3 regions of the Streptomyces sp. NBC_00523 genome follow, and region 3 is predicted to be linked to each of the others. Evidence: predicted binding sites of a transcription regulator. Region 3 holds the regulator's gene; each other region holds the start of a gene.
What was found. Region 3 encodes HrcA, which represses chaperone genes, less so after heat shock. Its sites were predicted from a motif close to TTNGCACTCNGNNNNNCNGAGTGCNAA; they were not measured.
Positions count from the first base shown of each region.

Region 1: a site for HrcA is predicted at 2,400-2,426, ahead of groL (chaperonin GroEL). Genes of this name have one in related genera too.
Region 2: a site for HrcA is predicted at 2,515-2,541, ahead of groES (co-chaperone GroES). Genes of this name have one in related genera too.

Region 1 covers NZ_CP107836.1:4,042,071-4,046,327, reverse strand. Annotated here, with positions in the region: gene OHS17_RS18315 (TetR/AcrR family transcriptional regulator C-terminal domain-containing protein) at 1-517, shown strand, start outside; gene groL (chaperonin GroEL) at 616-2,238, opposite strand; gene OHS17_RS18305 (cold-shock protein) at 2,555-2,761, opposite strand; gene OHS17_RS18300 (MoaD/ThiS family protein) at 3,117-3,395, opposite strand; gene thrC (threonine synthase) at 3,424-4,257, opposite strand, start outside.
Region 2 covers NZ_CP107836.1:4,465,767-4,470,023, reverse strand. Annotated here, with positions in the region: gene fabI (enoyl-ACP reductase FabI) at 1-124, opposite strand, end outside; gene groL (chaperonin GroEL) at 324-1,949, opposite strand; gene groES (co-chaperone GroES) at 2,053-2,361, opposite strand; gene OHS17_RS20485 (DUF6234 family protein) at 2,665-3,069, shown strand; gene OHS17_RS20480 (polysaccharide deacetylase family protein) at 3,066-4,094, opposite strand; gene OHS17_RS20475 (hypothetical protein) at 4,196-4,257, opposite strand, start outside.
Region 3 covers NZ_CP107836.1:2,335,097-2,339,353, forward strand. Annotated here, with positions in the region: gene OHS17_RS10585 (nitronate monooxygenase) at 1-977, opposite strand, end outside; gene dnaJ (molecular chaperone DnaJ) at 1,098-2,234, opposite strand; gene hrcA (heat-inducible transcriptional repressor HrcA) at 2,235-3,251, opposite strand; gene OHS17_RS10600 (MBL fold metallo-hydrolase) at 3,437-4,159, shown strand; gene OHS17_RS10605 (DUF3097 domain-containing protein) at 4,185-4,257, shown strand, end outside.

The DNA.
Region 1 (4,257 bases), 1.7 Mb from region 3:
GTCGCTGTACAGCTACGCCCCCGACAAGGAGACGCTGCTCGACCTGATGATCGACCACGTCTCCGGTGAGCTGCCGACGGACGGCCCGCTCACCGGCGACTGGCGCGCCGACCTCAAGACCATCGGCCGCCACCAGCGCGCGAACATGCTCCGCCACCCCTGGCTGCCCGCCGCCGTGCAGGCCCGCCGCACCCTGGGCCCCCGCACGCTCGCCTTCGTGGAGCACGCCCTCGCGGCGCTGCGGCCCATCGGGCTCGACGGGGCGGCCCGGCTGGAGATCTTCGCCCAGCTCACGTCCTTCGTGGCGGCCCATGTGGCCTACGAGGTCGGCCAGGCCCGCGCGGCCCAGGACCCCGGGCGGGCGGCCGCCGAGGCGGTGTATCTGGCGGAGGTCGCGGCGGACGGCAGCCATCCGGAGCTCGCGGACGCGCTGGCGACGGCGGGGCGGCCGGTCACCCCGGACGCGATGTTCGACCGCTTCCTCACCCGCCTCGTGGACGGCCTCGACGCGGGCTGAGCTCCCACGCGTACACGTACACACAAAGACACCGGCCCCCGGGGACGCATCCCCGGGGGCCGGTGCTCGGTACTGCTGGAACTGCCGATCCGTCAGGATCAGAAGTCCATGTCACCGCCCGGCATGCCGCCCGGAGCGGCCGCGGCGGCCTTCTCCGGCTTGTCAGCGATGACGGCCTCGGTGGTGAGGAACAGCGCGGCGATCGACGCGGCGTTCTGCAGCGCGGAACGCGTGACCTTCGCCGGGTCGAGGATGCCCTCGGCGATCATGTCGACGTACTCGCCGGTCGCGGCGTTCAGACCGTGGCCGACGGCCAGGTTGCGCACCTTCTCCACGACGACGCCACCCTCGAGACCACCGTTGACGGCGATCTGCTTCAGCGGGGCCTCCAGCGCGAGCTTGACGGCGTTGGCGCCGGTCGCCTCGTCGCCCGAGAGCTCCAGCTTCTCGAAGACGGCCGAGGCCTGGAGCAGAGCCACGCCACCACCGGCGACGATGCCCTCCTCGACGGCGGCCTTGGCGTTGCGCACCGCGTCCTCGATGCGGTGCTTGCGCTCCTTGAGCTCGACCTCGGTGGCGGCACCGGCCTTGATGACCGCCACGCCGCCGGCCAGCTTCGCCAGGCGCTCCTGGAGCTTCTCGCGGTCGTAGTCCGAGTCGGAGTTCTCGATCTCGGCACGGATCTGGTTGACGCGGCCCTGGACCTGGTCGCTGTCACCGGCGCCGTCGACGATCGTCGTCTCGTCCTTGGTGATGACGACCTTGCGGGCGCGGCCGAGCAGGTCGAGACCGGCGTTCTCCAGCTTGAGGCCGACCTCCTCGGAGATGACGGTGCCGCCCGTGAGGATGGCGATGTCACCGAGCATGGCCTTGCGGCGGTCGCCGAAGCCCGGGGCCTTGACGGCGACGGACTTGAAGGTGCCGCGGATCTTGTTGACGACCAGGGTCGACAGGGCCTCGCCCTCGACGTCCTCGGCGATGATCAGCAGCGGCTTGCCGGACTGCATGACCTTCTCCAGCAGCGGAAGGAGGTCCTTCACGTTGCTGACCTTGGAGTTGACGATCAGGATGTACGGGTCGTCCAGGGACGACTCCATGCGCTCCATGTCGGTGGCGAAGTACGCCGAGATGTAGCCCTTGTCGAAGCGCATACCCTCGGTGAGCTCCAGCTCCAGACCGAAGGTCTGGGACTCCTCGACGGTGATGACGCCTTCCTTGCCGACCTTGTCCATGGCCTCGGCGATGAGCTCGCCGATCTGGGTGTCGGCGGCGGAGATGGAGGCGGTCGAAGCGATCTGCTCCTTGGTCTCCACGTCCTTGGCCTGCTCCAGGAGGGCGGCGGAGACGGCCTCGACGGCCTTCTCGATGCCCCGCTTGAGAGCCATCGGGTTCGCACCCGCGGCCACGTTGCGCAGGCCCTCGCGGACGAGCGCCTGGGCGAGAACGGTGGCGGTGGTCGTACCGTCGCCGGCGACGTCGTCCGTCTTCTTGGCGACCTCCTTGACCAGCTCCGCACCGATCTTCTCGTACGGGTCCTCCAGCTCGATCTCCTTGGCGATGGAAACACCATCGTTGGTGATCGTGGGGGCGCCCCACTTCTTCTCGAGGACGACGTTGCGGCCCTTGGGGCCAAGGGTGACCTTGACGGCGTCGGCGAGCTGGTTCATGCCGCGCTCGAGACCGCGCCGGGCCTCCTCGTCGAACGCGATGATCTTGGCCATGTGAAGTGGTCCTCCCGGACAGGGGTGGATTGCTCCGGACCGAGTGGCGCCCGCGACGGACGGCCTGCGTGCCCTGCGGTTCCTTCCCGCCTGGCCTGCGGGCCTCACCGGCCCGGTCCAAAATTCTGTCACTCTCACCTGGAGAGTGCTAAGCCCAATGATTAGCACTCGACCCCCGAGAGTGCAAGCGCCCCCGGCCGGAGTGTGGACAACCCCGGCGACCCCAGGACGCACCTGGGCAACGCGAAGGGCCCGTACCCCTAGGTACGGACCCTTCGTACGTGCGTGGCGTCGCGGCCGACGTGCCGTGCCGGGCTCAGCCGACGGCGAGCTTGACCATGTCCGCCTGCGGCCCCTTCTGGCCCTGCGAGATCTCGAACTCGACCCGCTGACCTTCTTCGAGGGTGCGGTACCCGTCCATCTGGATCGCGCTGTAGTGGACGAATACATCCGCACCACCGTCGACCGCGATGAAGCCGTACCCCTTCTCCGCGTTGAACCACTTGACGGTGCCCTGAGCCATGCCTAACTCCCCTGTAACGTGTGTGCGCCGAAGCGCGTCGACCGCGGCTGAATGTATCTGCCCAACTGCCCTGTGCAACAGGTCAATCGGACGACAATTCTGCGCAGCGCCGATCGCCCGAATATGAGGAATTCATGAGTTTGCGGGGCAAGTCGGGCCCGACAAAGGCGACTTAAGGCGCAAGAGGCGCAGGCACATTGGCTGCTTCTGATCGTGGCGCGGCGCATTCTCATATGCGAGGGGCACGGGCAGCGAAGGGGACTTCCCACACTCTACCCCGCTCAACCATGCAGAATTGCCCCCTCCGCTTCTCTCGCGGAGGGGGCAATTGCGGTGACGCTACGGAGCTTTGGGCTCAGCAGCCGCCGGCCACCGCGGGGATGATCGAGACGCCGGCACCGTCCGGGGTGGCCGCGTCCAGGCCGCCTTCAAAACGCACGTCGTCGTCGTTGACGTACACGTTGACGAAGCGGCGCAGCTTGCCCTGGTCGTCCAGCACGCGGGCGGCGATGCCCGGGTGGTCCTTCTCCAGCGAGGCGATGACCTCGGAGAGGGTCGCACCCTCGGCCGGAACCTCGGCCTGGCCGCCGGTGTAGGTGCGGAGGATGGTGGGAATGCGGACCTTGACGCTCATGGCGGTGCCTTCCTGAAGTCTCGGGTGGTCAGCTGGTGGCGAGTCCGGCGGCGCGGAAGGCGTCCAGGCTCGGGCGGATCGTGGCGGTCGCCTGCGAGGTGTCGGCCACCGCGTCCAGCGTCTTGAGGCCGTCACCCGTGTTCAGGACGACGGTGGTGAGCGCCGGGTCGAGCAGGCCCGCGTCGATCAGCTTCTTCGTCACGCCGACCGTCACCCCGCCCGCCGTCTCGGCGAAGATGCCCTCGGTGCGGGCCAGCAGCTTGATCGCGTCCACGACCTGCTCGTCGTTGACGTCCTCGACGGCGCCGCCGGTGCGGCGGGCGATGTCCAGGACGTACGGGCCGTCGGCCGGGTTGCCGATCGCGAGGGACTTGGCGATCGTGTTCGGCTTCTGCGGGCGGACCACGTCGTGACCGGCCTTGAAGGCGGTGGAGACCGGGGAGCAGCCCTCGGCCTGGGCGCCGAAGATCTTGTACGGCTTGTCCTCGACCAGGCCGAGCTTGATCAGCTCCTGGAGGCCCTTGTCGATCTTCGTGAGCTGCGAGCCGGACGCGATCGGGATGACGATCTGGTCGGGCAGCTGCCAGCCGAGCTGCTCGCAGATCTCGTACGCGAGCGTCTTGGAACCCTCGCCGTAGTACGGACGCAGGTTGACGTTGACGAACCCCCAGCCCTCGCCCAGCGGGTCGCCGATGAGCTCGGAGCAGAAGCGGTTGACGTCGTCGTAGTTGCCCTCGATGCCGACCAGCTCACCGCCGTACACCGCGGCCATGACGACCTTGCCCTGCTCCAGGTCGTGCGGGATGAACACGCAGGAGCGCAGGCCGGCCCGCGAGGCGGCGGCGCCGACCGCACCGGCGAG
Region 2 (4,257 bases), 2.1 Mb from region 3:
GGCCCGGGGCGTTCGCCACGATGACGTCGCCGCCGCGGTCCATGACGGATTTCGCGATCTGGAAGCCCATCGAGGGTTCGGTGAGGACACCGAGGACCAGGACCTTCTTGCCGTCGAGAGTCATGCCCGTCCTTCTGCAGAAGTGGTGCGGGGATGCTCCGTCCCCGACTCTGCAGAGTCTCCTCGTCGAGAGCCGACACATGCGTGGGGTCCTGGGCAAAGACGTCCGCCACATCTTTGTCGGGTGCAGCCATGACGAAGCCCCCGCGCAAGCAGAGAGGCCCGGCCCCCTCGCGGGGTGCCGGGCCTCTCTGAGCCAACCGCTAGTGCGAGTGGCCGTGGCCGTGGCCCGCGGCCTCCGGCTCTTCCTCGGCCGGCTTCTCGACGACCAGGGTCTCGGTCGTGAGCAGCAGCGACGCGATGGACGCGGCGTTCTCCAGGGCGGAGCGGGTGACCTTGACCGGGTCGATGACGCCGGCCTTGACCAGGTCGCCGTACTCGCCGGTGGCGGCGTTGAAGCCCTGGCCCTTGTCGAGCTCGGAGACCTTGGAGGTGATGACGTAGCCCTCCAGGCCGGCGTTCTCGGCGATCCAGCGCAGCGGCTCGACGGCGGCGCGGCGGACGACCGCGACACCGGTGGCCTCGTCGCCGGTCTTGCCGAGGTTGCCCTCGAGGACCTTGACGGCGTGGACGATGGCGGAGCCACCACCGGAGACGATGCCCTCCTCGACCGCGGCGCGGGTCGCGGAGATGGCGTCCTCCAGACGGTGCTTCTTCTCCTTGAGCTCGACCTCGGTGGCCGCACCGACGCGGATCACGCAGACCCCGCCGGCCAGCTTCGCCAGGCGCTCCTGGAGCTTCTCGCGGTCCCAGTCGGAGTCCGTGGCGTCGATCTCGGCCTTGATCTGGTTGACGCGGCCGGCGACCTCGTCGGACTTGCCGCCACCGTCGACGATGGTGGTGTCGTCCTTGGTGACGGTCACGCGGCGGGCGGTGCCCAGCACGTCCAGACCGGCCTGGTCGAGCTTGAGGCCGACCTCCTCGGCGATGACGGTCGCACCGGTGAGGGTGGCGATGTCGCCGAGCATGGCCTTGCGGCGGTCACCGAAGCCCGGCGCCTTGACGGCGACGGCGTTGAACGTGCCGCGGATCTTGTTGACGACCAGGGTCGACAGGGCCTCGCCCTCGACGTCCTCGGCGATGATCAGCAGCGGCTTGGAGCCACCGGACTGAATGACCTTCTCCAGGAGCGGCAGCAGCTCCTGGATCGAGCCGATCTTGCCCTGGTGGATCAGGATGTACGGGTCGTCGAGGACGGCCTCCATACGCTCCTGGTCGGTCACCATGTACGGGGACAGGTAGCCCTTGTCGAAGGCCATGCCCTCGGTGAAGTCGAGGTCCAGACCGAAGGTGTTGGACTCCTCGACGGTGATGACACCGTCCTTGCCGACCTTGTCCATCGCGTCCGCGATGAGCTCGCCGACCTGCGGGTCCTGCGCGGAGAGCGCGGCGACGGCGGCGATGTCGGACTTGTCGTCGATCGGGCGGGCGGTCGCGAGGAGCTCCTCGGACACGGCCTTGACCGCGGCGTCGATGCCCTTCTTCAGGGCGGCCGGGGAGGCGCCGGCGGCGACGTTGCGCAGACCCTCGCGGACGAGCGCCTGGGCCAGGACGGTGGCGGTGGTGGTGCCGTCACCCGCGACGTCGTTCGTCTTGGTGGCGACCTCCTTCACCAGCTGGGCGCCGAGGTTCTCGTACGGGTCGTCCAGCTCGACCTCGCGCGCGATGGTGACACCGTCGTTGGTGATGGTGGGGGCACCGAACTTCTTGTCGATGACGACGTTGCGGCCCTTGGGGCCGATCGTCACCTTGACCGTGTCGGCAAGCTTGTTGACGCCGCGCTCAAGGGCGCGACGGGCGTCCTCGTCGAACTTCAGGATCTTCGCCATGGAGCTGAACTGTTCCTCTCAAAAACAAGAACTGCGCCCCTGCCGCCCGGCTAGTGATGTCGCAGGGGGCCAGGGGCGCAGAACAGAAGCAAACGTGGGTGAATTACTTCTCGATGATCGCGAGGACGTCGCGCGCCGAGAGGACGAGGTACTCCTCGCCGTTGTACTTCACCTCGGTGCCGCCGTACTTGCTGTACAGCACGACATCGCCGGTCTTGACGTCGAGCGGCAGGCGCTCGCCGTTCTCGAAGCGGCCCGGGCCCACGGCCAGGACGACGCCCTCCTGGGGCTTCTCCTTGGCGGTGTCCGGGATAACCAGGCCGGAGGCCGTGGTCTGCTCGGCGTCGAGCGGCTGGACCACAATGCGGTCCTCGAGCGGCTTGATCGCAACCTTGGAGCTGGCGGTCGACACGATCCGGTCTCCCCCTTCGGAGATCTCACGGGGTTTAACAGTCTTTGGGTCGGCGACCAGGTGGCCCGTCGTCGCGGGTGCCGGACCTGCCGGTCGCACAGTACTGCTGGCACTCTCCAGTAGGGAGTGCCAGCACTGAGACTATGACCGCGATTAGCACTCGGTCAAGCGGAGTGCCAATTCACGCCCCTCGTGGCGTACGTGGGCGCCCGCCCCTCCGTACGGCTGCGGCCGTGCAACGTTCCGGACACCGTAGGGACAACGCGGGGACCACCCGGACCGTTCCAGGTGGACGGTGGCGTCATGCGCATACGACCCTCCGACCGTTCGGCCCCACCGCGCCCCGGCCCGGTGGTGACCGGCTGCCTCGACGCGGTGCTCGGGGTACTGCTCATCGCGCTGGAGACGCTGCTCAGCGGGATCGCCCTCTGGGCGTACACGGGCTCCGCCCCCCGGCCGCCGAACCCGGACATGGCGGAGGCCGGACCGCCCGGGATGGACTGGTCCGGCACTCTCGTCCTCGCCGCCCTCACCGCGGCGGCCTGTGTGATCGGCGTGGTGCTGCTGCGCCACGGGCTGCCGATCGCGGGCGTCGTCCAGCTGATCGGCGTATGCCTGCTGCTGGTGCTCACGCTGAGGGCCTGGCACAGCGCCTACGAGGACGCGCACCCGGAGCCCGGGGACGCCCGTGCGTACGCCGCCTCCTAAACGTAGTCCTCCAGGCGGGCCACCGAGTAACCCTGGTCCGTGATGACCTTCATGACGGACCGGACCAGGTCGGGCATGCTCCCCTTCCAGTCCGCCTTGCCCCGGAAATGGGTGAGGATGATGTCGCCGGGGTGCAGCTTCTGGTCCTCCTCGCGCCACTCCATGCGGTCGGGGAACGCCTCCGCCTCCCACAGCGGCACGGCGGTGATGCCGCAGGACTTGGCGATCTTCAGCGTGTCGGTGTTGTAGTTGCCGTACGGCGGCCGGAAGAGCCGGGGCCGCTTGCCGAACTGCTTCTCCAGGATGTCCTGCTGGCCGCAGATCTCGCGCTTCTGCTCGTCGCGCGAGAGGCCCGGCAGGTAGCGGTGGTTGAGCGTGTGGTTGCCGATCACGGTCCCCCGGGACTGGGCGTCCTCGAAGTACGTGTAGTCGTCGCGCACCAGGTAGTCGGTGAGGAAGGCGCTGTACGGGATGTTCAGCTCCGCCATCATCTTCAGCAGCTCGGGGTCCTTGTCGTCCCCGTCGTCCATGGTCAGGAAGACGACCTTGTCCGTGGTGGGGACCCGGGTGAAGACCGGCGGCAGCGAGTCGTCCTGGCCCTCGACCTCGAAGCCCTTGCGGGTGGCGATGTGCGGCTTCTTCGCGGGCGGTACGGGCGCCGCGAGCGGCGTGGCCGCCAGGTCCCACTTCTTGGCGGCGACCGCGCGGGCGGCCTGCGCGAGCCTGGCCCGCTCCGCCTGCGCCGCACGGGTGCCGAGCGCCCCGGCCGCCGGTTCCGCCTGCGCGCCCGGCTGTCCCGCCGGGGCGCCCGGCTGCCCCGCCTGGGCCTTCGCGCTCCGGGCCGCGGCGCCCGAGTCCTCCCCGGCCGCGCAGCCGGACGCGGCGGCGGCGACCAGGAGCGCGGCGAGGACCGCGTAACCCGGCCTGCGTCGCAGGCGACTCCGTACCCGCTGCCGCCCGCCCGTCGCCGGACCCGTTTCACGCCCATTCATGGCCAATTTGTCCTTTTGTCGTACTGGCTGCATGGCGCCGGATCCTGCCAGTACGTGACGGGGCATCGGCTACGACACCGCCGCCGGGCGCGCGCGGTCCCCCGGGTGGCTCACACGGAGGGGCCGAAAAGGCTTCAGCGGTGGACGCCACCGCTCCGGGACACCAGGGGCGGCGGCGAGGCCGCCCCGGCCAGCG
Region 3 (4,257 bases):
CGGTGGCCCTGCCCGGCCCACAGCGCCATGCCCTGGGCGTCCCCGACGCGGGCGGCGGCCTTGCGCAGCACGGAGGTCATGTGGTGGACCTGGGGGTAGGCGGCGGGGGCGTACGGGCCGTGCTCGCGCACGAAGCGGTTGACCAGGCCGCGTGCCGGGCGCCCGGAGAAGGCCCTGGTCAGGGTGGTCCGGACGAACAGCGGGTTGGTCAGGGCCTGTTTGTGCAGGACGTGGGCGCCGGACTCCGGGCAGGCCAGGAAGGCGGTGCCGAGCTGGGCGGCGTCGGCGCCCGCCGCGAGGACGGCGGCGATCTGGGCGCCGCGCATCAGGCCGCCCGCGGCGACGACCGGTATCTGCACGGTCTCGCGGACCTGGGCGACCAGGCTCAGCAGCCCGGTGCCGCCGTCCTCGGTCGCCGGGTCGTCGTGGAACGTGGAGCGGTGGCCGCCCGCCTCGGTGCCCTGGGCGCAGACGGCGTCGGCCCCGGCCCACTCGGCGGCCTGGGCCTCCTCCGGCGAGGTGACCGTGACGACGGTGTACGTACCGGCGGCCGCGAACGCGTCGAGCGTGTCGCGCGAGGGGCAGCCGAAGGTGAAGGAGACGACCGGGACCGGGGCTTCGAGGAGGACGGCGAGCTTGTCCTCGTAACCGTCGTCGCCGGGGACGTCCGGGTCGCCGAGCCCGGTCTCGTAACGGCCCACCTCGTCCGCGAGCCGGTGGCGGTAGTCCTCCAGCGCGGCGGGGTCCGCCGGTTCGCACTGCGGCATGAAGAGGTTGACGCCGAAGGGCTGCCCGGTCAGGGCGCGCACCTGCTGGATCTCGTCGCGCAGGGCGTCCGCCGTCTTGTATCCGGCGGCCAGGAAGCCCAGCGCACCGGCCTCGGAGACGGCGGCGGCGAGCTGCGGGCAGGACGGACCGCCGGCCATGGGGGCCTGCACGAGGGGATACCGGCAGAGAGCGGTCAGCGCGGAGGGCATGACCGCATCGTGTCATGTCCTTCCTGTCCCGTGATGCCCGCCCCACGGCAGCGTTTTGGCCGGTCGCGGTGCGACGGTACGGGCCCGGAGGCCGGGCCCGTACCGTCGCGCCGCAAGCCGTCAGCGGCCGTTGAAGGCGTCCTTCAGGCGGGAGAACAGGCCCTGCTGGCCCGGCTGGAACTGACCGGTGGGCCGCTCCTCGCCACGCAGCTTGGACAGTTCGCGCAGCAGGCGTTCCTGCTCGGGGTCGAGCTTGACCGGAGTGGTCACCTCGACGTGCACGATCAGGTCGCCGCGTCCGCCGCCCCGCAGGTGGGTGATGCCGCGCCCGTGCAGCGGGACCGACTGGCCGGACTGGGTGCCCGGCCGGATGTCGACCTCCTCCAGGCCGTCCAGCGTCTCCAGCGGCACCTTGGTGCCGAGGGCCGCCGCCGTCATGGGGATGGTGACCGTGCAGTGCAGGTCGTCGCCGCGGCGCTGGAACACCGCGTGCGGCAGCTCGTGGATCTCGACGTAGAGGTCTCCGGCGGGGCCGCCGCCGGGGCCGACCTCGCCCTCGCCCGCGAGCTGGATGCGGGTGCCGTTGTCGACACCGGCGGGGATCTTCACGGTCAGCGTGCGCCGCGAGCGGATGCGGCCGTCACCGGCGCACTCCGGGCACGGGGTCGGCACGACCGTACCGAAGCCCTGGCACTGGGGGCAGGGGCGGGAGGTCATGACCTGGCCGAGGAAGGACCGGGTGACCTGGGAGACCTCACCGCGGCCGCGGCACATGTCGCAGGTCTGCGCCGAGGTGCCCGGGGCCGCGCCCTCGCCGCTGCACGTGGTGCAGACGACGGCGGTGTCGACCTGGATGTCCTTGGTGGTGCCGAAGGCCGCCTCGGCGAGGTCGATCTCCAGCCGGATCATGGCGTCCTGGCCGCGCCGGGTGCGCGAGCGGGGCCCGCGCTGCGACGACGTGCCGAAGAACGCGTCCATGATGTCGGAGAAGTTGCCGAAGCCGCCCTGGCCGAAGCCGCCCGCACCGGCGCCGCCGGACTGCGAGAGCGGGTCTCCGCCGAGGTCGTAGACCTGCTTCTTCTGCGCGTCCGACAGGACCTCGTAAGCGGCGTTGATCTCCTTGAACCGCTCCTGGGTCTTCGGATCGGGGTTGACGTCCGGGTGCAGCTCGCGGGCGAGCCTCCGGAATGCCTTCTTGATCTCGTCCTGGGAAGCGTCGCGGCGCACGCCGAGTACGGCGTAGTAGTCCGTGGCCACTTACGACTCCGCCAGGATCTGTCCGACGTAACGTGCCACTGCGCGTACCGCTCCCATCGTTCCGGGGTAGTCCATGCGGGTCGGTCCGACCACGCCGAGTTTGGCGACTGCCTCGTCGCCCGAACCGTAGCCGACCGCGACGACGGACGTGGAGTTGAGGCCCTCGTGGGCGTTCTCGTGCCCGATGCGTACGGTCATGCCCGAGTCCTTGGCCTCGCCGAGCAGCTTCAGCAGCACGACCTGTTCCTCCAGTGCTTCGAGCACCGGCCGGATCATCACAGGGAAGTCGTGTCCGAAGCGGGTGAGGTTGGAGGTGCCGCCGATCATCAGCCGCTCCTCCGTCTCCTCGACAAGCGTTTCGAGCAGGATCGAGAGGACGGTGGACACGGTTCCCCGGTCCTCGCTCTCGAAGGATTCCGGCAGGTCCTGCACCAGCTGCGGGACGTCGGCGAACCGGCGCCCCACCACCCGGCTGTTGAGCCGGGCCCGCAGATCGGCGAGCGAGGTCTCGCCGAACGGCGCCGGGCAGTCCACCAGCCGCTGTTCGACCCGTCCGGTGTCCGTGATCAGCACGAGCATCAGCCGCGCCGGGGCCAGGGACAGCAGCTCCACGTGCCGCACCGTCGAACGGGTCAGCGAGGGGTACTGCACGACGGCGACCTGCCGGGTCAGCTGCGCGAGCAGCCGTACGGTGCGGCCCACGACGTCGTCCAGGTCGACCGCGCCGTCGAGGAAGTTCTGAATGGCGCGGCGCTCGGGCGAGGAGAGGGGCTTGACGCCCGCCAGCTTGTCCACGAAGAGCCGGTAGCCCTTGTCCGTCGGGATGCGCCCGGCGCTGGTGTGGGGCTGGGCGATGAAGCCCTCCTCCTCCAGCACCGCCATGTCGTTGCGGACGGTCGCCGGGGAGACCCCCAGCTTGTGCCGCTCCGTGAGCGCCTTGGAGCCGACGGGCTCCTCGGTCCCGACGTAGTCCTGGACGATCGCGCGCAGCACTTCGAGTCTGCGTTCGCTGAGCATCGCGCGCACACCTCCAGCTGTCCACGTCGGTGTTCCCGGGCCGTTCCCGGGATTCCTCCTGGCACTCGGTGCGTACGAGTGCCAGCGATCCCCGGCCAGTGTACGGCGACGGGGTGGTGCCCTAGCAAGGGCGACCGGCCACGCTACCTCGCTGCCGCGCAGGTCGCTGCCGATAGCGTCGCCGTATGGATGCCTCTTGGGAAGACTTCGGATGGGAGCGGCTGGGTCACGGAACGGGCCGCCGGCGCCTTCCGGTCTGGGACGCGACGGCCCTGCTGGTGGCCGGTCCGGACGGGGTGCTGCTCTGTGACACCGGTGCGTCACTGCGCGAGGGCGTGGAACTGCGCACCCAGGCCGAGGCGCTGCTCGGCCGGAGGGTGACGCACATCGCACTCAGTCACCCCCACTTCGACCATGTGCTGGGCACGGCCGCGTTCGCCGGGGCCCGGGTGTACGGCTCCGAGGGCACGGCGGAACTGCTGCGTCACGGGGCCGGTGAGCTGTACGCGGACGCGGTGGCCCAAGGCCTGCCCGAGGCGGACGCGGCCGAGTCCGCCGATGTGCTGGTGGCCCCGCGCCACGAGGTGCGCGGGGAGCTGACGGTGGACCTGGGCGGCGGCCGGGAGGTGGTCCTGGTGAACGTGGGCGCGGCGCACAGCGGCCACGACCTGGCAGTGCTGGTCCCGGGCTCCCCCGCGCTGGTGTTCTGCGGGGACCTGGTCGAGGAGTCGGGCGAGCCCCAGGCCGGTCCGGACGCCAGCCCCGCGCGCTGGCCGGCCGCGCTGGACCGGCTGCTGGAGCTGGGCGGGGACGGCGCGTTGTACGTACCGGGGCACGGGGCGGTGGTGGACGCGGCGTTCGTCCGGGCCCAGCGGGCCGCACTGGCTGGGCGGTTCGGCGTGTCGTAGGTCGTCCCCCGCTTATCGTCGTGCGATGCGCAGCTACCAGCCCGATCTGACCCCGCCGTGGAAGAAGTCCGCCCCCGCCCCGGAGGTGCCCGCCGAGA